2 regions of the Citrobacter freundii ATCC 8090 genome follow, and region 2 is predicted to be linked to the other one. Evidence: riboswitches for the same ligand, from Rfam matches in the RefSeq annotation. Region 2 holds a riboswitch; the other holds the start of a gene.
What was found. Region 2 has a riboswitch for thiamine pyrophosphate ahead of thiM (hydroxyethylthiazole kinase). Riboswitches for the same ligand answer to the same signal wherever they lie in the genome.
Positions count from the first base shown of each region.

Region 1: it holds a riboswitch for thiamine pyrophosphate, as region 2 does, so the genes downstream of both, thiB (thiamine ABC transporter substrate binding subunit) here and thiM (hydroxyethylthiazole kinase) in region 2, are expected to answer to the same signal.

Region 1 is NZ_CP049015.1:802,659-813,677, forward strand. It holds gene thiP (thiamine/thiamine pyrophosphate ABC transporter permease ThiP) at 1-1,037, opposite strand, end outside; gene thiB (thiamine ABC transporter substrate binding subunit) at 1,013-1,996, opposite strand; TPP riboswitch at 2,027-2,150, opposite strand; gene sgrR (HTH-type transcriptional regulator SgrR) at 2,184-3,839, opposite strand; gene sgrT (glucose uptake inhibitor SgrT) at 3,939-4,067, shown strand; gene G4551_RS03925 (sugar efflux transporter) at 4,441-5,619, shown strand; gene idnO (gluconate 5-dehydrogenase) at 5,898-6,662, shown strand; gene G4551_RS03935 (MFS transporter) at 6,721-8,004, shown strand; gene idnR (DNA-binding transcriptional regulator IdnR) at 8,087-9,079, shown strand; gene leuD (3-isopropylmalate dehydratase small subunit) at 9,125-9,730, opposite strand; gene leuC (3-isopropylmalate dehydratase large subunit) at 9,741-11,019, opposite strand, start outside.
Region 2 is NZ_CP049015.1:3,162,616-3,173,634, forward strand. It holds gene G4551_RS15405 (ADP-ribosylglycohydrolase family protein) at 1-641, shown strand, start outside; gene G4551_RS15410 (PfkB family carbohydrate kinase) at 638-1,603, shown strand; gene G4551_RS15415 (GntR family transcriptional regulator) at 1,577-2,323, opposite strand; gene thiD (bifunctional hydroxymethylpyrimidine kinase/phosphomethylpyrimidine kinase) at 2,366-3,166, opposite strand; gene thiM (hydroxyethylthiazole kinase) at 3,169-3,951, opposite strand; TPP riboswitch at 3,983-4,079, opposite strand; gene G4551_RS15430 (RcnB family protein) at 4,314-4,646, shown strand; gene G4551_RS15435 (fimbrial protein) at 4,700-5,665, opposite strand; gene G4551_RS15440 (fimbrial biogenesis outer membrane usher protein) at 5,674-8,154, opposite strand; gene G4551_RS15445 (fimbria/pilus periplasmic chaperone) at 8,167-8,850, opposite strand; gene G4551_RS15450 (fimbrial protein) at 8,964-9,506, opposite strand; gene G4551_RS15455 (DUF2574 family protein) at 9,782-10,063, opposite strand; gene apbC (iron-sulfur cluster carrier protein ApbC) at 10,330-11,019, opposite strand, start outside.

The sequences.
Region 1 (11,019 bases), 2.4 Mb from region 2:
ACGCATAACGCTCCTGCTGCTAATGCGATGCGCAGCGAGGTTCCCAGCGCCTGCCACAGCACTGGCTGCATCAGTACATCCAGAACATGGCGGTTTAAGCCATCGACAATCACCGCCAGCAGCGGCGGCAGCAACAGCAACAGGGCCAGAATAATCAGGATTGCGTCAGTCAGTCGGCTGTGCAGGCGATCGTCAGGATCGCGCCAGCCTTGTACCAGGGTAGCACCGGGAGCAATCGCGCGGCTCAGACGTTGACTGAGAAGCACCAGCGCCAAACAACAAACCATCTGGATCAACGCCAGCATGGCTGCGCGGGCAGGATCGTAATCAAAATTCAGCGCCTGATAGATAGCCAGCTCGATGGTCGTGGCCTGTGGCCCGCCGCCCAGCGACAGAACGGTGGCGAAGCTGGCGAAGCACAGCATAAAGATGAGTGCTGCGACGGGCAGGATCTGACGACGCAGCCACGGCCATTCAACAAAACGGAAGAAATGCCAGCCGCGCATCCCGAGTTGAGCGGCTAACTGTCGCTGTTCGCCGGGAATATTCTCCAGCGACTGCAACAGCAGACGGCTGGCCATTGGCAGATTGAAAAAGACGTGCGCCAGCAGAATGCCCTGCAAACCGTAAGGCGAAAAGGTCCATTCCAGCCCGAAGACATGCCAGAGTGAGGCCAGCCAGCCCTGACGACCATAGACGCTAAGAATACCGAAGACCGCGACCAGCACCGGCAGGATTAACGTCATGGCGCACAGGCGCAGCAGCGCCAGACGTCCTGGAAAACGGCGACGATAGAGCGCTCTGGCAAGGAAAATCGCCGGGACAACCGACAGCACAGCGGATAGAAAAGCCTGCCAGAAAGAAAAGCGCACCACGTGCCACAGGTAGTCATCTTGCCACAGCGAGAACCACTCTCCCTGCGGGGCGTTAAACCACAGTGCCAGAAACGCGGCCAGGGCAACGGCCACCATCAGCGTGGCGGCGGTAAGCCCTGGAACCAGCCAGCCGGGGATTAACGGCTGACGGCGCGTTGCCATTCGCTAATCCATGCCTGACGTTGAGTTGCAACCTGCTGCGGCGTAAATTCCAACGCGGTGGTCGGTTTATTCAGGTGCTCGAATCCTGACGGCAGGGCGACTTGCGTCACAGGATACATCCAGTTGCCGGTCGGAATCGCATTCTGGAATGCCGGAGACACCATGAACTTCAGGAATTTCTCGGCCAGTTCCGGCTGCTTGCTGGCCGCTGTGCGGGCGGCGACTTCCACCTGCAAATAGTGGCCTTCACTAAAATTAGCGGCGGCGTAGTTGTCTTTTTTCTCGGCGATGATGTGATAGGCCGGAGAGGTGGTGTAGCTGAGCACCAGATCGCTTTCACCTTTCAGGAACAGGCCGTAGGCTTCGCTCCAGCCCTTGGTGACGGTGACGGTTTTGGCTGCCAGTTTCTGCCACGCCTCTGGCGCTTTATCACCATAGACTTTCTGCATCCATAGCAGCAGACCCAGACCTGGCGTGCTGGTGCGTGGATCCTGATAAATGACGCGCCATTTTTGGTCGCTCTCTACCAGTTCTTTCAGGCTTTTGGGCGGATTCTTCAGCTTGCTCTTATCATAAACGAAGGCGAAATAACCGTAGTCAAACGGCACGAAGGTATCGTTTTTCCAGCCGCCGGGTACGTTAACGGTGTCGTTTGCTACACCACTTTTGGCAAACAGTTTGGTTTGTGTGGCGGCTTCCAGAAGGTTGTTATCCAGACCCAGCACGACGTCGGCTTTGCTGTTTTTTCCTTCCATGCGCAGGCGGTTAAGCAGCGAGACGCCATCTTCCAGCGCGACCAGTTTCAGCTCGCAATTGCAGTCAGCTTCAAAGGCTTTTTTGATTGTTGGGCCCGGGCCCCAGTCAGCTGCGAACGAGTCGTAGGTATAGACGGTCAGTACAGGTTTGGCGAAGACAGGCGCTGCGCACAGCAGTAAAAGCGGAAGACATTTTTTAAACACTTTGCACCTCAAGAGTTGGGTGGCAAAGGACTTGAGATAAGCCTCAAATCCCTTCGCCGGCATTATCCGGATCAGGTTCGACGGGTATCTCTCAGCCCATACGCAGATCGAATGATTTTGTGTATGTTTTTATTTAGCACCCCGTTGAGAACGGCGTTAGTGTAATGATTTTGTTGCTTAGCAGCAATTAAGGATCCGGCGGAGCAAACCACGCCGATTTAAAATCAAACCAGCCGAGGGTATTCATGCGCAGCCCGCGCATACTGCGCTGTCCCTGAATGATCAGCCAGTGGTGGATTAATGGCACAATGGCCTTTGTGGCGAGCAGCTGTTGGCACCATGCTGCCAGGCTCATTTCGCCCGTTCGCCAGCGAGCCGCATCGTTTTCCCAGTCCCGCGAGATACAGTTTTGCAGCAACGGGACTTCGCATAAATGGGCGAACAGTGAGAAGTCGAGCGGTAGGGTAAAGTTGGCGCTGTTGAGCCAGATATCGCTGACGATTTCACCTGCATGCCATTGATCGTAGTCGATCTCCTGAATATTCAACTGCACCTGATGTTGCGCGAGCAATGTCTTCATGATCTGCGCGATAATCCGGTGTTCGATGTGATCGCGATAGTAAGTGATTGTCAGCGTTTCCAGCCCGGCGGGTTTTTCACCATGGCCGGGTTTTGCGTGATGCCAGCGGGGGAGTAAACCATACGCGGGAAACCACAGTCGCTGGTACTGTTCGTCGGCGTGGCAGATTAAATTCGTTGGCGAGAGAATGCGGCTTACCCATTCACGGACCTCCTGGTTAGTGCCACGGTGGCTACGCGCATCAAACAGCAGGTAGTAGCAACCTTCTTCGAGGCGGCTTTCGATCGCCTTTTCATCCTCTGTGGGACCTTTTAGCGTTAACCCGCCGCCAGGCTCTTCTCCGATGTCGGGTAATACCCAAACGTTAACTTCGTCGATCAGGGCCCGGTAGCCAAAGTAATCATCAAATGCATGAATTTTCAGTTGGTTATTGGTGTTTCGTATTACCGCATACGGACCGGTACCAATCGGGTGACTGGAGAAGTTGTTTAGCGTTTCCCATTCCCGCGGCAGGATCATGGCGGGGACCTGCCCCAATAGCCAGGGAAGCCAGCGGTCTGGCTGGGCCAGATGGATATCCAGCGTCCAGGCCGTGGGAGAGACGATCTGCGTGATGTGTGAGTACAGCGGCAGGCTGTTAATGCGCATCAGTGAGGCGATAACATCTGCCATTTCCAGCTCGCGGCCATGATGAAAATGGATCCCCGGACGCAGGAAGAATCGCCAGTGTAAAGGTGAAATTTGCTGCCAGTGATGGGCAATGTCCGCTTCCAGTTCCCCATTTTCCTCATTTACCCGAATTAAGGCGCTGAAGATTTGCCGGGCGATATGGGTTTCGGAGCGGCGTAATGCCGTGCCGGGGAGCAGGTTGTGCATGGGGCGATAATAGAGAACGCGCATGATATGCCGACCCTGGCGAAAGCTGCGACCCAGATGGGAGACCAGCATTTGCCGTACGGCCGTTTTATCACCGACCAGTTGCACCAGTTGATCGATGCGATCCTGTTCCAGTAGGTCTTCTGCGCGCTGCTGCTGGAGCGCCAGCCCGGTATAGAGGAATGTCAGCCGCGAGCGTTTACCTCGTCCAACTTCAGCTTCCCACGTTAACCAGCCGCGATCTTGCATGGTATTAAGCAGCGTACGCATATGGCGGCGCGAGCAGCTCAGCAGATCCGCCAGCTCGTTGAGCGTCGTGTCTTGCGTTTTGCCGTCACAGCATTGCCACAGACGGATGAACTGTTGTTGCAAACGACCAGAAGACATAAAAGGGGAACTCCTGCGGAAAACTCAGCAATTTTATAATCCCTATATTAAGCCAATAATAGATTCCGATGAAGCGATGAGACAACGAAGGGGTCATCTATGCGTCAGTTCTGGTTGAAGTACTTTACCACGACGGAAAAATCGTCCTGGTTGGCTTGCCTGAGCGCACCGCAGCGCTTAAAGATGCTCGAAGAGCTGATGCAGTGGGAGATGACATCTGACTCCTGAATTGGAAATTGCAGACATCATGTGTGACTGAGTATTGGTGCAGGCTGTATCCTGCCATTATATCTGAGCATCGCTGGTGGCTATTTTTTCACATGGCAAGGCGCGAACAGTGAAATTTGGTGAACCAAATAAGGTGTGAGCAACACAGCTATGTGAAAAAATGGCCCCAGCCCTCCGGGACGCGTGTAAAAAACGCATACTCTGCGTTGTCAGGCTTGGGAATAGATTTCTATACCCAGCGCCCTCCGCCTGGATTATGCGTTTTTTACCCAGCGTCGATGCCAGATATAATGGCAGGATACAGCCTCGTTCACCCGCCAGCAGGTATTATCTGCTGGCTTTTTTCGTTTCAGCTGCGCTTAAAAGGAAAGATATGCTCTGGATTATGACCATGGGACGGCGCCTCAACGGCGTTTACGCGGCATTTATGCTGGTCGCTTTTATGATGGGCGTGGCGGGGGCATTGCAGGCACCCACCCTGAGTCTGTTCCTGAGCCGTGAAGTCGGGGCGCAGCCATTTTGGGTCGGGCTGTTTTACACCGTCAATGCGATTGTCGGGATCGTCGTCAGCCTTGGCCTGGCGAAACGATCCGACAGCCAGGGCGATCGGCGCAAGCTGATCATGTTTTGCTGCCTGATGGCGATTGGCAATGCGCTGCTGTTTGCCTTTAATCGCCACTATCTCACGCTGATCACCTGCGGTGTGCTGCTGGCCTCGCTGGCGAACACCGCCATGCCGCAGCTGTTTGCGCTGGCGCGAGAATATGCTGATAACTCCGCGCGTGAAGTGGTGATGTTTAGCTCGGTGATGCGTGCGCAGCTTTCGTTGGCCTGGGTGATAGGACCGCCACTGGCATTCATGCTGGCGCTGAATTACGGCTTTACGGCGATGTTTTCCATTGCCGCAGGTATTTTTGCCATTAGCCTAGTGCTGATTGCGCTGATACTGCCGTCTGTCGCGCGGGTGGAGCAGCCTGTAGACGTGCCGCTGGAACAGACCGGCGGTTGGCAGGACAAAAATGTGCGTATGTTGTTTATTGCCTCCACGCTGATGTGGACCTGCAACACCATGTACATCATTGATATGCCACTGTGGATAAGTCTTGAACTGGGCTTGCCGGACAAGCTGGCCGGGATCCTGATGGGGACGGCGGCTGGGCTGGAAATTCCGGCGATGATTCTGGCAGGCTATTACGTGAAGCGCTTTGGTAAACGGCGAATGATGATCGCGGCCGTAGCGGCAGGCGTGCTGTTTTATATTGGTTTGATCTTCTTTCACAGCCGTATGGCGCTGCTGGTGCTGCAACTGTTTAACGCGGTATTTATCGGTATTATCGCCGGGATAGGCATGCTGTGGTTTCAGGATCTGATGCCTGGACGTGCGGGGTCAGCGACCACATTATTTACCAACAGTATTTCAACGGGAGTCATTCTGGCAGGGGTGATTCAGGGGGCAGTTGCGCAAAGCTATGGTCACTATGCCGTCTATTGGGTGATTGCGGTGATTTCGGTGGTTACGCTGTGGATGACCGGGCGGGTGAAGGACGTTTAGTCCGGCGCAGTCCTGGCGTCGTAGTGCCCGGCCTGGCGATATTTTGCATTAGTTTTTGTCGTTTTTGTCGGCCGGATAAGGCGTTTACGCCGCCATCCGGCAACCTGTCCCTACGGCCTGAACGCGTTACGCTTATCAGGCCTATCCTTCTTTTTTTATCTTGCACGTAAATGTAACGTTGATCACATAACGATCATTTTCCTCTTCCTGGATCTTCTTTTTTCTACTGTTACGCGTATACAGTTACGCGTAACAGTTATCAAAAAAGGAGTTTTTTCATGAAAAACCTATTCGACCTGACCGGTAAACGCGCGCTGATTACCGGTTCCGCTCAGGGCATTGGTAACCTGCTGGCCAGCGGTCTGGCGGCGCACGGTGCTGAGATTGTTATTAACGACATTACCCAGCAGCGGGCGCAGGCGGCGGCGGACAAACTGGTGGCCGAAGGCTATCGCGCTGTTGGCTATGGATTTGATGTTACCAGCGGGGAAGAGGTGGCGTGCGCCATCGCGCAAATTGAAAAGGACGTTGGGGCCATTGATATTTTAATTAACAACGCCGGAATCCAGCGTCGTTATCCCTTCACCGAATTCCCGGAGACTGAATGGGACAAAGTGATTGATGTAAACCAGAAATCGGTCTTTCTGGTATCACAGCAGGTTTCCCGCTACATGGTGCAACGCCGCCGCGGGAAGATTATTAATATCTGCTCAATGCAAAGTGAATTAGGTCGTAAAACCATTACCCCCTACGCGGCGTCAAAAGGCGCGGTCAAAATGTTAACCCGTGGCATGTGCGTGGAACTGGCGGAATACAATATTCAGGTCAACGGTATTGCTCCCGGCTATTTCGCTACCGACATGACCACCGCGCTGGTTAACGATGAAGCATTCTCCGCCTGGCTGTTCCAGCGCACGCCCGCTGCTCGCTGGGGTAACCCGGAAGAGTTGATCGGCGCGGCGGTTTATCTCGCTGCGCCCGCCTCTGACTTTGTGAATGGGCATCTTCTGTTTGTCGATGGCGGCATGCTGGCCGCTGTTTGATCGCTAACGAGGCCGCGGGAAGCAACCTCATCCTTTAATGATAATCCAAGGAGTGAGTATGAATATGCTCGCAAAACTGCCAGCGCGTCGCTGGTGGTATTTAATGCCGATTATTTTTATTACCTACAGCTTAGCTTATCTCGACCGCGCCAATTACGGCTTTGCCGCTGCCGCTGGTATCGAACACGATTTAGGGATCACCCAGGGCACGGCCTCGCTGATTGGCGCGCTCTTTTTCCTGGGATATTTCTTTTTCCAGGTGCCTGGCGCCATGTATGCCGTTAAACATAGCGTCCGTAAAATGATTTTTTACAGCCTGATCCTCTGGGGGCTTTGTGCCGCGGCGACCGGCTTTGTCAGCAATATCCCAACGCTGATGGCGATCCGCTTTATTCTCGGCATCGTCGAAGCGGCGGTGATGCCCGCGATGCTGATTTATATCAGCAACTGGTTTACCAAAACTGAACGCTCGCGCGCCAACACCTTTTTAATTCTCGGTAACCCGGTCACAGTGCTGTGGATGTCGATTGTCTCTGGCTACCTGATTGAAGCCTGGGGCTGGCGCGAAATGTTTATCATTGAAGGTATTCCTGCGGTGATCTGGGCTTTCTGCTGGGTGATTCTGGTGCGCGACAAACCGGCGGATGCGGGTTGGTTGAGCGAGCAGGAGAAGCAGGCGTTACAGCAGGCGATGGACCGCGAGCAGCGGGACATCAAACCGATGCGCAACTACGGTGAAGCGATGCGTTCACGCAGCGTCATTATGCTTTGCGCGGTGCATGCGCTGTGGAGCATCGGGGTGTATGGCTTCATGATGTGGATGCCGTCGATTCTGAAAAACGCGGCGCAGATGGATATTGTGGCGGTGGGCTGGCTGGCGGCAGTGCCGTATCTGGCGGCGATCTGCCTGATGCTGACGGTTTCCTGGCTGTCCGATAAATACCAGAACCGTAAGCTGTTTATCTGGCCGCTGCTGCTGATTGCTGCCATTGCGTTCTTTGCCTCGTGGATGCTGGGCAACCAGTCCTTCTGGCTCTCTTACGCGCTGCTGGTCGTGGCCGCCGCCTGTATGTATGCGCCTTACGGACCGTTCTTTGCGCTGATCCCCGAACTGCTGCCGCGCAACGTCTCCGGCGTGTCGATGGGAATGATCAACAGTTTTGGCGCGTTAGGGGCATTCCTCGGCGCGTGGCTGGTGGGTTACCTCAACGGCGTGACCGGCGGGCCGGGCGTCTCCTACACCTTCATGGCGATTGCTCTGCTGTCATCGGTGGTGCTGATGTACTGCGTTCGTGCGCAAAATGAAACCACGTCGCCGTCGGCTGAGATGGTAACGCGTTAAGGTTGAGCGAGGAGTGCAGTCGCTAACCGGCTGTGATAAGGTTCTCTGCGAGCATAATGGGATGTTGGTCGTAGAGAACCTCATGAAAAACAATCGGATGACATTACAGGATATCGCTAATCTGGCCGGTCTGAATAAGATGACGGTCAGCCGTTATCTGCGTAACCCGAATCAGGTGTCGCAACGCAGCCGTGAATTGATTTCGAAAGTGATGGAAGAGAACAACTACATTCCTAACCGCGCGCCGGAAATATTGCTCAATGCGCGCAGTAAAACCATCGGCGTGTTGATCCCTTCTTTTCGTAACCAGATTTTTGCCGACGTGCTGGCGGGAATTGAATCCGTCACCTCGGCTTGCCAGTACCAGACGTTGATCGCCAACTACGAATATGACGCCGAGCGTGAAGAACGCGAGGTGCTGAATCTGCTCTCTTACAATATCGACGGCCTGATCCTCACGGGAAAGCTGCATACCGAGCGGATGATCCAGTACGTGCGCGCCAGCGGCGTACCTGTGGCGGAACTGATGGATATTAGCGGCCAGTATCTTGATATTCAGGTTGGGTTTGATAACGAAAAAGCCGCGTTTGAAATGACGCAGGCTTTTATCGACAGCGGCAAACGCAGCATTGCTTTCTTTGGCTCGATGGACGACCCCCGCGACCTTAGCCGTTTTCGCGGTACCGGGAAAGCGCTGGCAGCGCAGGGGCTGGAAGCGTACCACCTGGCGCCAAAAACGATTTCGTCGGTGGCGCTGGGCCGCAAGATGTTTCAGCAGGCGATGGCGGAAAAGCCGGATATTGACGCTATTTTCTGTACCAACGATGACCTGGCGGTTGGCGTGCTGCTGGAGTGTCAGGCACAGCAGTACGATGTGCCGGGAAAAATGGCGATTGCCGGTTTCCACGGGCTGGAAATTGGCCGCGCGCGGCTGCAAAAAATCGCCAGCGTGATTACACCACGCTATGAGATTGGCAAAACGGCGGCAGATATTCTGATTAAGCGTTTGAACGGTAAAGATGCGCCGGGCAGCGTTAACCTCGGTTACCAAATCTATTACGGCGATACGCTGTAGGCGAAGAGTAGAGGCTGGCCACCGTGCGGTGACCAGCGGGAGAGATTACTGCATAAACGCTGGCTGCTTGTCTTCGTATTCGGTGATGGCCGCTTCATGCTGCAGCGTCAGCCCGATGCTGTCCAGACCGTTCAGCATGCAGTGGCGGCGGAAGTCGTCGATTTTAAAGCTGTAGGACTTATCGCCCGCTTTCACCACCTGCGCTTCCAGATCCACTTCAAATTTAATGCCCGGATTGGCTTTCACCAGGGTAAACATTTCATCTACCTGCGCGTCGCTCAGAGTCACCGGCAGCAGTTGGTTATTGAAACTGTTGCCGTAGAAGATGTCGGCGAAGCTTGGGGCAATCACCACTTTAAAACCGTAATCGGTCAACGCCCACGGCGCATGTTCGCGTGACGAACCGCAGCCGAAGTTTTCGCGCGCCAGCAGAATTGATGCCCCTTTATATTCCGGGAAGTTCAAAACGAACTCAGGATTTGGCTGTTGCCCTTTTTCGTCCAGAAAACGCCAGTCGTTAAACAGATGAGCGCCAAAACCGGTACGCGTAACCTTCTGCAAAAACTGTTTGGGAATGATTGCGTCGGTATCAACGTTGGCGGCATCCAGTGGGACAACCAGGCCGGTATGCTGGGTAAATTTCTCTGCCATGGTAGTTTCCTTATTTGATGCTGCGAATGTCGGCAAAATGACCGGTAACGGCGGCAGCGGCGGCCATGGCCGGGCTGACTAAATGCGTGCGACCACCGCGGCCCTGACGGCCTTCAAAATTACGGTTGCTGGTGGAGGCGCAGCGCTCGCCCGGATTCAGGCGGTCATTGTTCATGGCCAGACACATGGAACAGCCTGGTAAACGCCATTCGAATCCTGCTTCGATAAAGATCTTGTCCAGACCTTCTGCTTCCGCCTGCGCTTTCACCGGACCAGAGCCCGGCACCACCAGTGCCTGTACGCCTGGCGCAACTTTACGTCCTTTGGCGATTTCCGCCGCGGCGCGTAAATCTTCAATACGCGAGTTGGTGCAGGAACCGATGAACACTTTATCGATAGCCACTTCCGTTAACGGAATACCTGGCTTCAGCCCCATATACGCCAGCGCTTTTTCAGCCGATGCGCGCTCAACGGGATCGGCAAAGGATGACGGGTCGGGAATATTATCGTTCACCGAAATGACCTGACCCGGGTTTGTTCCCCAGGTGACCTGCGGCGCAATCTCTTCCGCTTGCAGGGTGATGACGCTGTCGAAAGTGGCGCCTTCATCCGTTTGCAGGGTTTTCCAGTAGGCGACCGCGTCGTCAAAGTCTTTGCCTTTCGGTGCATGCAGACGGCCTTCGACATAGTTGAAGGTGGTCTGGTCTGGCGCGACCAAGCCCGCTTTCGCGCCCAATTCGATCGCCATGTTGCACAGGGTCATGCGGCCTTCCATGCTCAGCGCGCGGATGGCTTCGCCACAAAACTCAACTACGTGTCCGGTACCGCCTGCACTACCGGTTTTACCGATAATCGCCAGCACAATATCTTTGGCGGTAATGCCAGGGGCTGCTTTACCGTTGACTTCAATCTTCATGGTTTTGGCGCGCCCCTGTTTCAGGGTCTGCGTCGCCAGAACGTGTTCAACTTCAGAGGTGCCAATACCAAACGCCAGCGCGCCGAACGCGCCGTGTGTAGCGGTGTGGGAATCGCCGCAGACGATGGTCATACCCGGCAACGTCACGCCTTGTTCTGGCCCCATCACGTGAACGATACCCTGATACGGATGGTTCAGGTCATACAGCTCGACGCCAAATTCGTTACAGTTCTTAATCAGCTCTTGCATCTGGATGCGTGCCATCTCACCCGACGCGTTGATGTCTTTGGTCTGGGTAGAGACGTTGTGATCCATGGTGGCAAAGGTTTTACCCGGCTGGCGTACCTGACGGCCATGCGCGCGCAGGCCATCA
Region 2 (11,019 bases):
CCGAACTGGAGAATAATGGCGTGACCAACGGTGCGGCAATGCGCGTTTCGCCACTGGGATGCCTGCTACCCGCCCGCAATCTTGATGCCTTTATCGATGATGTGGCACTGGCCTCCAGCCCGACGCATAAATCGGATCTGGCTATCGCGGGAGCCGTTGTCGTCGCGTGGGCGGTATCTCGCGCCATCGACGGAGGAACATGGTCGGAGATTGTCGACGCACTACCTGCCATTGCCCTGCACGCGCAGCAAAAACGAATCACCACCTTTAGCGCATCGCTTTGTGCACGCCTTGAACTGGCGCTGAAAATCGTCCGTAACGCCGACGGCATTGAGTCCGCCAGCGAGCAGTTGTATCAGGTTGTGGGGGCAGGAACCAGCACCATTGAGTCTGTGCCTTGCGCCATCGCGATGGTCGAACTGGCGCAGACCGATCCCAACCGCTGCGCCATTCTGTGCGCGAACCTCGGCGGCGATACCGATACCATCGGAGCGATGGCAACCGCCATTTGTGGCGCGCTGCGCGGCGTCGACGCGATTGACCCGGCATTGAAGCAGGAGTTGGATGCGGTTAATGAGCTGGACTTTACCCGCTACGCCAACGGGTTAATACGACTGCGTGAGCAGCGGGAGGCGCTATGAGCACCATGCGCCTGCAACAACTTCTCTCGCAGTTACGTACACAGCGGCCAGTAACGGTGGTGGGTGCAGCGGTGATTGATGTCATTGCCGATGCGTATGCCCTCCCCTGGCGAGGCTGTGATATCGAACTCAAACAGCAAGGCGTGAACGTTGGCGGCTGCGCACTCAATATTGCCGTAGCGCTCAAGCGTTTAGGTATCGACGCCAGTAATGCGTTACCGCTGGGTCAGGGGGTGTGGGCCGACATTATCCGCAATCGGATGGCAAAAGAGGGGCTGCACAGCCTGATCGACAACGCCGAAGGCGATAACGGCTGGTGTCTGGCGCTGGTGGAACCGGATGGCGAACGTACCTTTATGTCCTTTAGCGGCGTTGAGAATCAGTGGAATGCCGCCTGGCTGGCACAGCTGGATATCCCGCGTCATAGCCTGGTGTATCTCTCGGGTTATCAGCTAGCGTCCCCGTGCGGTGAATTGCTGGTGCAGTGGCTGGAAGGACTGGAAGAGGTGACACCGTTTATCGATTTTGGCCCGCGCATCGGCGACATTCCCGAGCCCTTACTGGTACGAATTATGGCCTGCCGTCCGCTGGTGTCACTTAATCGTCAGGAGGCGGAAATTGCTGCCGAGCGATTTGCATTGAGTCAGGATGTGGAAGGTTTTGGCGCAGAATGGGTGCAGCGTTTCACCGCACCGGTGGTAGTGCGTCAGGATAAAGACGGCGCATGGTATTTCAGCGCACAGACATCCGGCTGCGTACCGGCATTTGCAACGGCGGTCATTGATACTATCGGCGCAGGAGACAGCCATGCCGGCGGCATGCTGGCCGGACTAGCGTCTGGCTGGACGCTGGCCGACTCAGTGCTGTTAGGTAACGCGGTGGCGTCCTGGGTAGTTGGGCATCGTGGCGGCGATTGCGCCCCATCACGCGAGGCGCTACTCCTCGCACACAAAAACGTATAGATCGCTACGACAGTAACTGATGCTGTATTCAATAGGCCGTTGCTGCTGGTCAAGCGCTACCTGCTTGATCACCAGTATCGGCACTTTACTATCCATTTGAATGTGCGCCTGGAACTCTGCATCCGGCATTCTGGCGCTAACGCGTGAGCGCGTACGCTGTGGGAAAATATGCTGGCTACGAAAATAGTCATACAGAGAAACACCAATGGCATCCACATCATGAATTAGATGTGCGGGTACCCAAGACTCTTCAATAGATACTGCGTCTTCGTCAACGTAACGAATGCGTTTGAGCAGAAAGACATCACTTCCTCTGACAACTGCCAACTGCTGTGCCACCTCTTCCGGGCAAGGTACAATTCTTTTGTTAACCCACAACGTATCCGGTTTTTTACCGCGCAACACCACCTGCTGAGAAAAACCGCGCGCTTCTTTGAGCGAATACTCGAAGATATTGTTGATTTGCGTTCCGTAACCGCGGGCACGTGTTACTACCCCCTCTTCTTCCAGGGCCTGCATCGCCTTGCGTACCGTAATCCGAGAAACGCCGGTCAACTGGCTGAGGTCGCGCTCGCCGGGCAGGATATTGCCGTGTTCCAGGATCCCACTGCGCACAGCATTCTTCACCGTCTGCGCAAATTTCATATACAGCGGCGTGTTATCCGCCGCTGAAATACGTTCATTCAGTTGTGCGATAAGCTGGGTATGCGCTTGTTCCATTTATCTTTTCCCTGGCCGCCGTTTCTGCAGCCAGTATACCCATTACCACCACGCGTGAAAATGATGCACCGGACCAATTCCCTCGCCAACTTCCAGCGTGTCTGCCTGTGCCAGCGCCGCTGAAAGCCACAGTTTGGCTTCCTGTACGGTATCGGCCCAGTTGTTATGGCGCGGACGCAGGGCTGCCAACGCCGCCGATAGCGTACAACCGGTGCCATGGGTATTTTTGGTCATCACCCTCGGCGCGGTAAAACGCTGCTCGCCTTCGCGAGTAAAGAGCCAATCGGGGCTTTGCGCGTCATCCAGATGACCGCCCTTCATCAACACCGCCTCGCAACCCAGCGCCCGTAGCGCTCTTCCCTGCTCTAACATCTCCTGCTCAGTCTGCGCATGCGATGCCCCGAGCAGTGCAGCAGCTTCGGGTAAATTAGGGGTGATAATCGAAACCTGTGGCAGCAAACGGGTACGCAGCGTTTCTACCGCGGAGGGTGACAGCAACGGATCGCCGCTTTTTGCCAACATCACCGTGTCCAGCACCACATTTTGTACCCGATGGCGACGCAAACGTTCGGCGACCGCTTCAACAATATCCGTCTCCGCCAACATACCAATTTTTGTGGTGTCGATACGCACATCACTCAACACAGAGTCCAGCTGCGCAGCGACAAAGTCAGGTTCAATACGATACACCGACTGCACCCCGCGCGTATTTTGCGCCACCAACGCCGTAATAACGGAACAGCCGTATGCGCCCAGCGCCGAGAAGGTTTTTAAATCGGCCTGAATACCCGCGCCACCGCTTGGATCGGTTCCGGCGATCGTTAATGCGTTAATCCGTTTCATGCTTACTCCTGGGCGTTCAGGTTATAGAGGGCGTCGAGAAATGCCGGGACAAAGCTGCCCGGTCCGTTTGATTGCTCGGTGGCAATTTGCCCGGCCTGTTTCATCCAGCTACAAGCGGAGGCGACGTTATCAAGTCGGTCACCACGCAAGGCACAACTGGCTGCAACAACCGCTGATAGCGCGCATCCGGTGCCCACCACGCAAGTCATTAACGGGTCGCCGCCGTCCACGTCAACGGTACGCTGACCATCGGTGACGTAATCCACTTCGCCGGTAACCACGACAATGGTCCCAATCTGACGAGCCAGCGCCTGCGCTGCCGGAAGCGCAGCGACAGCTGTATCGGTTGTATCCACGCCGCGTCCCCCACCGTTCATGCCGGCGAGAGCAAGTATTTCCGAAGCGTTGCCACGAATAGCAGCAGGCTGTAGCGACAGTAAATCCAGACAAAAGCGGCGGCGAAACTCAAGCGCGCCTACGGCAACGGGATCGAGCGTCCACGGGGTTTTAGCATGATAAGCCCGCTCAACGGCGGCGCGCATCGCCGTGGCCCGCTCCTGAGTTAAGGTGCCGACATTAACCAGCAATGCACTGGCAATAGCGGCGAATTGGCTGGCTTCTTCAGGTTCGATCACCATCGCCGGCGATGCGCCCAGTGCCAGTAATGTATTGGCAGTAAAGCTTTGCACGACCTCATTGGTCATACAGTGTGTGAGCGGGGATAGGGTTCTAAATTGGTGCAAAGTGTGAGCCGCGAGCGCGCGGCTGTGCAGGTCAGGCTGCATGGTTCAGCTCCTGCCCGCGCGAAGAAGGGACACGGGCAGTGTCAGACTTCCCTACGCTGGCATTATCCAGATCAGGTGGTACGGGTATTTCTCAGCCTTCACCAGGAAGGGCACCCCGAGTCGTTGAAACACAAACGTAATATGCTGGTTTCAGTAACAGGATACTGCCTGTGCTTAGCGATGTAAATTGGCGTACTACCCGCCCTCACAGTGAAACTACTGGTCAAGGTTGCTGCAATTCTGTACTTTCATTTACACTTTTTACGAAATGACTGGAGTGATCACAAAATAGTGCTTGTCAGACATCCGGTATGCCAGGAATGATACATGACTGATTTTGATGACCCGAAGAGGTAGAGAGGATGGGTATGAAGAATAAAATGTTGCTGGGTGCACTTCTGCTTGCAAGCAGCGTCGTCTGGGCCGCGCCAACCGCAACAGCTGTCCCCACCGGTATCGATAAATATGAACTGAGCAGCTTTATTGCTGACTTCACCCATTTCAAACCCGGTGACAAGGTCCCACCACTGTATCTCACCGAAGAATACACCATTAAACAGTGGAATCTACGCAATCTGCCCGCGCCGACGGCAGGCACCCACTGGACCTACATGGGCGGCGCGTATGTGCTGGTCAATAATGCCGATGCTAAGATCATTAAAGCTTACGATGGCGAGATTTTTTATCACCGGTAAAAGTATTCACCTCCTCTAAAAGAGGAGGTGAATACAAATGCTATCAATAACTCTTATTGATAAGTTATTTTAAATATAACCTTGCTATCCACAGCCCCTGCAGTTGGAATATTATCATTTGTTCGTGCATACTCTGCGGAAACAGGGAATATATATTGTGAATCAATTTTCGAGTATTTACTCAAGGATAACAAACGATCTCCTTTAGACAATCTTGCATTAGTAGAATCATTATATATTTTGAACCCAACATTTTGAGCGCCATTACCATTATTATTCATTAAAATACCACCTGACGGCCCCCAATCACCGTCTGTAACAGAAAGTGACACTGGGTTGCTTGTTGCTCCAAATATACCATTACAGTTTAAAACAATATTTTTTGGTTGACTTCTTTTGGTTTCTCCAGCCAGCAATTCCTTTGTTGTGATATCATCCATTTGAATAAAATAGATAGCACTTGAGAAATCACATGTAGTGGCACGATGAACGATATTAACCGTTAAGTTACCAACATATTTATTAGCACTGGTACTAATACACCAAAAAAGGAACCATGTGCATTTATCTGATGAAATCGTAAACGCATTATTTATCAAAACTGAATCGCCTTGTATATTTTCATCAACTGATGCTGTTTGCGGCAAATATTCCATCTTAACTAGCAACTCTTTATTTATAGCTGATGCCGGGTAACGCGTATTGTTTCTAAATATATCACTAAAGGACTCACCAACATCAAAATAAATTTTGAACTTTATACCCTGGGGACCTCCAATACTGAATACTTTCTTATCGAGCTGACTTTGGAAAAGCATTTTTTCGTCGCCTGCATAACAGGTAAAAGGTTCGACAAAAGACAAATTTATCTTACCTTCTGCTTGCAAGTTTTTAGGTTGAAATTCCACATTATAACTTTTGGTATCTGTTTTCGATTGAAATATACCGTCTTTACAACTACCATATGAAAATGTTGAAAAAAACAACAGAGATGTAAAGAATATAACTTTATTCATCATTCTTTCCCTCACCGACAAATATAAACTTTACTTTCATCAATCGTTTTGCCGAAAGTGATTGCGCATGAAAGTCCCTGTTGTTTATCGACCGCCACTTTTATTTCTGATGGCACTTCATTAGTGCGAATAAAGAGTTGACTTCCCTGACCGACCACCCCGATATTGTGCCCGTGGATATCCTCAACTTCATAACCAAACGTTAGCGGTGAACCATCAGGACGCAGTGCCCGGATATACCACGGTTTACGCTGGTCGGTATCAAATCTCGCCAGCACGACCGCTCCCCGATATGGGGCTGTATTATGTCGATTCCCTTGCAAATCGGTTTCACTATTAGTATTGGAAACATCCAGCATCAGGTGGTTTTCGCGATAAGGCGTAAGTCCATCGTAGACCACCACGCCATTACGGTTAGTGGTGAGGTATTTTTGCCCGTTAACATAGGCCCCTTCCAGCCCCGGCGCATGCATTACCGCAAACGTTTCTGACAGCCGGTTGGCTAAATTCACGCCACCAGACCAGGCCACAAGGCCACCTGAAATACTGCCGCCAGTTTGCGTATATTTAGACGACTGGCTATAGCTGCCGTTAAGCGTAGCAACTGGCGCATTCCACGTCAGATTGCCGCCTGCCGTTGTTTCGCTGTTCTGTCGTTGATGACTGAGATTCACCCCATAGTTAAACTGATCGCGACTGCCCGCAGTACCGGAAAGCCCGGTATTATTTGACGCAAAACCATCATCATCAAAGGTCGTTGAGTTAGACATATACAAATGTCTACGTGGAGTGCTTATATCATCTCCCCAATCGAACGGAATGGAGATAAAAACGTTAAAACGCTTATCTTCGTGATGATCCTCGTCGTATGTCTGACTGGCTGAAAAGGTATAGCTAATCCGTTGCCAGCTATTGGAATAACTCAACTGATAATCTTTACTGTTACCGCTACGCCCCCAATAATCGCGCCACAGCGTACTGAACGAGAATGAACCCCAACCTTGCGGCATAGATTGGCTCACGTTGGCCGAAAAGCTGTTCTTACGACCAAAATCGTTCTGGTAATAATCCGCGATGTCGTACACATCATTTTCATCACGATGATAGCTGTCTTTATTATTTGCCCAGACGTGATCGTTAAACGTTCGATAATCTCGTGACGAGTAGCGATACGCCGCCAGGCCAAAACGGGTGGCGGTTTGCGTCAAATACTTGTTATAGGCAATCTGGTAGCTCTGACCGTCAAACACATCACCGCTATCCTGCTTACTGTGCGATTGCGTCGCATCGACAGAAATCGCGCCGATACGCGTATTCCAGCCGGTACCCAATGTAAACGCATTGTAGTTATCTGCCAGCATAGTGCCGCCATACAGCGTTAACAAATTATTCAGCCCATACTGATAACTCATCTGTGCAAAGTCAGTCTGGTTGCTGGCGCCTTCAATATGGCTACGCCCAGCGGCAAAATCATATTTTGAGACTCCCGGCTGCAGCATATTGGGCACCGCAGCGTACGGCACCAGATAGGTGGTGACTGAACCGTCAGCCTCTTTGACACTCACGTCAAGATCCGCACCACCACCAGCCAACTGCAAATCAGCAATAGAGAACGGGCCTGGTGGAACCTCTTTCTGATAAACGACAAAACCGTTCTGTTCGATGGTGACCAGCGCGTTGCTTTGCGCAATCCCCTGAACCAGCGGCGTAAAATTCTGCTTTGAGTTCGGCAGCATCTGCATATCGCGATACAACCGTACGCCGCGAAAGCGTACTGCATCAAAAATATCTGATGAGGTATACATATCCCCGGCACGCAGAGTACCGAGAATTTGCGGGATGCCGCGTTCCAGATACAGGGTGTTGCTTTTCCACTCCCCGCTGCTGTCATCGGTTTTGTTATAGCTGGCATCGGAATGCAGTTGCCAGCCCAGCAGGTTTAACCCACTGGTAAAACGCGCATAGGTACTTTTGCTGTTACCAGAATTCTTATAGTCGCTGTAATACTGGCTGGCATAGTACGAGGTATAGAAGGCATTGATGCCGCGATCCCAGTTTTCCGGAGGAACATACCCTTGCTCAAGTTCATCGACATAGGCCTGCGGAACGCTGAGATCCAGGCGAAACGTGCCGATATTCCAGGCATAACTGCCCCCTTGCACCGCCTGCTTCAAGGTTGGGCATTCATTCTGCTTGTCCAACGCCTGTATATTTATCCCCAGACGGGTTAATGCATCACGGGATAAACAGGTGTCATCCGGATTATCCTTAACAGTAATTTCATACTTTCCACGCCACTGTTTATTGACGTAGATGTCAATGTCATATGGGCCAGGCAGTGGTTGATTATCATCGAAGCGAAAATCAGAAACTTTCTCGCCTTTCATTCCGCCCATCATAAAATTTGTATCAAAAGTTTCCTCTCCAGCATGGGCATCAATGCCGAGCAATAATAGTAATATCGCCGAAGCAATCGGTGTCATCCTTAACATAATCAGCTCCTGTTATTTTAGGCTGACGTTATCGCTAATATAATTACCGTGATCGTCAATAATGGTTATTTTATACTGATTGGCATTAGCACTTTTTAATGTCACATCTGCACTGGAGAGCGGTGCAAGCATAATAGTTTCGTTATTTATTTTAACATTATTAGCTTTTACTTCCGTCACCGTGATCCAGTTAGCGGCATCATTCTTAATGGAATAAATACTACCGCTACGTTTCATGGACAGTTTCTGAAATGTACCTTTATTAACTGATGAGATACCTTTAGGTCGATAAAATAGTTTAATCCTATTCTGCATCGCGAACTTGAGTACATTCTTTCCTGCGTTATCAATATTGTTTGGTGGAATATCCAGCACATTGAGAAAAAACAAGCTTTCTTTGTTGTCAGGCAGCATATTCGGCATTTTTTTGATTTTAATCTGCTGGCCTGAATCCCCGGCCACTTTAACCACTGGAGGCGTTAACAAAAACGGGACCTTAATCTTTTCTGGCGGTAGAGATGTATCACCATCATCAATCCATGACTGTACAAGCGAAGAACGTCCTCCCTGGTTCATCAGTTGCACCAACACTTCATTTTTTTCCGCAGGGTAGATAATGCGAGTACCGTAGATCACAATTCCCGCATGCGCAGGCAGGACTATAGATGCAATGAGTATGACTGCGAGTCCTTTCATTTTGATGCCTCTTATACTTAAGTTTATTCTCTACAGTCTATGAGCTGCGTAATAATAACTGTCATCCTTAGCGAAGTGATAAAAATGTCGGCGGCAATGCCGCCGACATAAAATTAATCTTCAGAAACGCGCAGGACTAAATTTGAAATAACATCACCAGCGACAACATCATTATTGGTTAACTTCAAGTATTTAGCACTAAAAGGTATTGAATAATTCCCTTCGGTAGTTTTATAACTTGAAATATCTAATGGTTTAGATACATCAAGTTCCTTAGTTTCTGTGCCTAAATACAAATAATAACCTACAGTGTCATTACCACTTTTAACTGCTTTATCATTACCAGTGATTTTACCTCCACTAATTAACGAAAGCTTAAGACCGGTCGTATCGCCATTACATTTAATTTTAAGCACATCACTGGTCACACCAACTGCATCGTTATACGTTGAATATATAGGCAATCCTGAAAAAACACTGGTTGGTACAGTAGGCATATTTATACTTACAGAGCCCCCATCTGCTTCAAATGTACATGGTGCCCCTGTTACTTTCCCTGTAATTGTTAATTGTCCTGTTTCGGTATCAGCAGCAAAAGCCCCAGCGCTCATAAATACAGCAGACAGCACAGCAGCAGAAATAATTGAACGTTTCATAATATCTTCCTTAATAAAATAATTTCTATTTGTTAAGAGGACTAACTCTTGAATTTAAATTCGCACATCAGAAACGTTACCGCAATGTAAACACGTTGTTTTGTTGATTTAAAACAAGTTGCAAAGTGCAATATAATTTCGGCAAATAAATTTAGTTCTGTATTATTTTTGAAATTAATAAATTCACTAAATTAATTGTCTGGGTAGGATTTTCTGGGGGAATATCCAACCACACATCATTCATCATATCGATGTGTGGTTGATAAAAAAGTCTGTTAGTCGTAACGCGTGAGTAAAATCTGTCGTGTAGCGTCACCGGGCACAGTAACAATTTCAGTTACCGCGCCTTTCTGGAGATTGGAAAAACCCTCTTTGACGTTTGAAAAGGAAACGGCATTGCCACAGCGTTGCTGCACTTCGTTATTTACAACATCAGCGCTACAGGTGGGTTCAGTTACTCGCCCATTGATATTCAAGGTAGCAGTATCGGTGGCGAAAACAGAAGTACTCATTCCATAAGCCAGAGTAATAACTCCCAAGAATAAAATTTTCTTCATTACGTTCATTATTCCTGTATTGGTTGGGATACAGTATACAAGCTGCCCTTCCAGTAAATTATGGATTAACTGCCTCGCTAAAACCAATTGAGATTGTAGATTAATGAGATAGATTTGATCAATTCAAATGATGCATTGAGGCCAATTATTCGGAAAAAGATATGGATTTTACAGGCAGAATAAACAATATTGCGACGATTTTTCACTCCACACATTCACCACATTAATATATCATTAATGTGGTGAATAATATTTAATGCGATAAATTACACTGCGCGAAAAGCAATTTCGCCCGGAATAACTTCTCCCTGCCAATACAGCTGTGCCGCCACACGCCCTGCAAGGTCGCGGTAAATGGCGGTAAATTCGCTGTCTGGACGGCTGATAACCGTCGGCGTACCGCGATCGAGGTCTTCACGCAGAGAAATATGCAGCGGCATTTGTCCCAGCAGTTGGGTGTGGTACTGCTCGGCCAGTTTCTGCGCGCCGCCGGTGCCAAAGATTGGCTCATGGTGACCGCAATTGCTGCAAATATGCATACTCATATTCTCAACAATACCCAATACCGGCACTTCGACTTTTTCGAACATCACAATGCCTTTTTTCGCATCGATCAGCGCGATGTCCTGCGGCGTAGTGACAACAACCGCGCCCGTTACCGGAATGTTCTGCGCCAGCGTCAACTGGATGTCACCAGTGCCCGGCGGCATATCCAGTACCAGATAATCAAGATCCGGCCATAAGGTTTCCTGCAACATCTGCAACAGCGCTTTACTGGCCATCGGGCCGCGCCACACCATCGCGTTATCGTCAGTGACCAGATAACCAATGGAGTTCGTTGCCAGACCATGAGACATGATCGGCGCCATGTGGGTACCATCTGGCGAGGTTGGACGCTGGTTTTCCGCGCCAAGCATTGTCGGGATAGACGGACCATAAATATCGGCGTCCAGAAT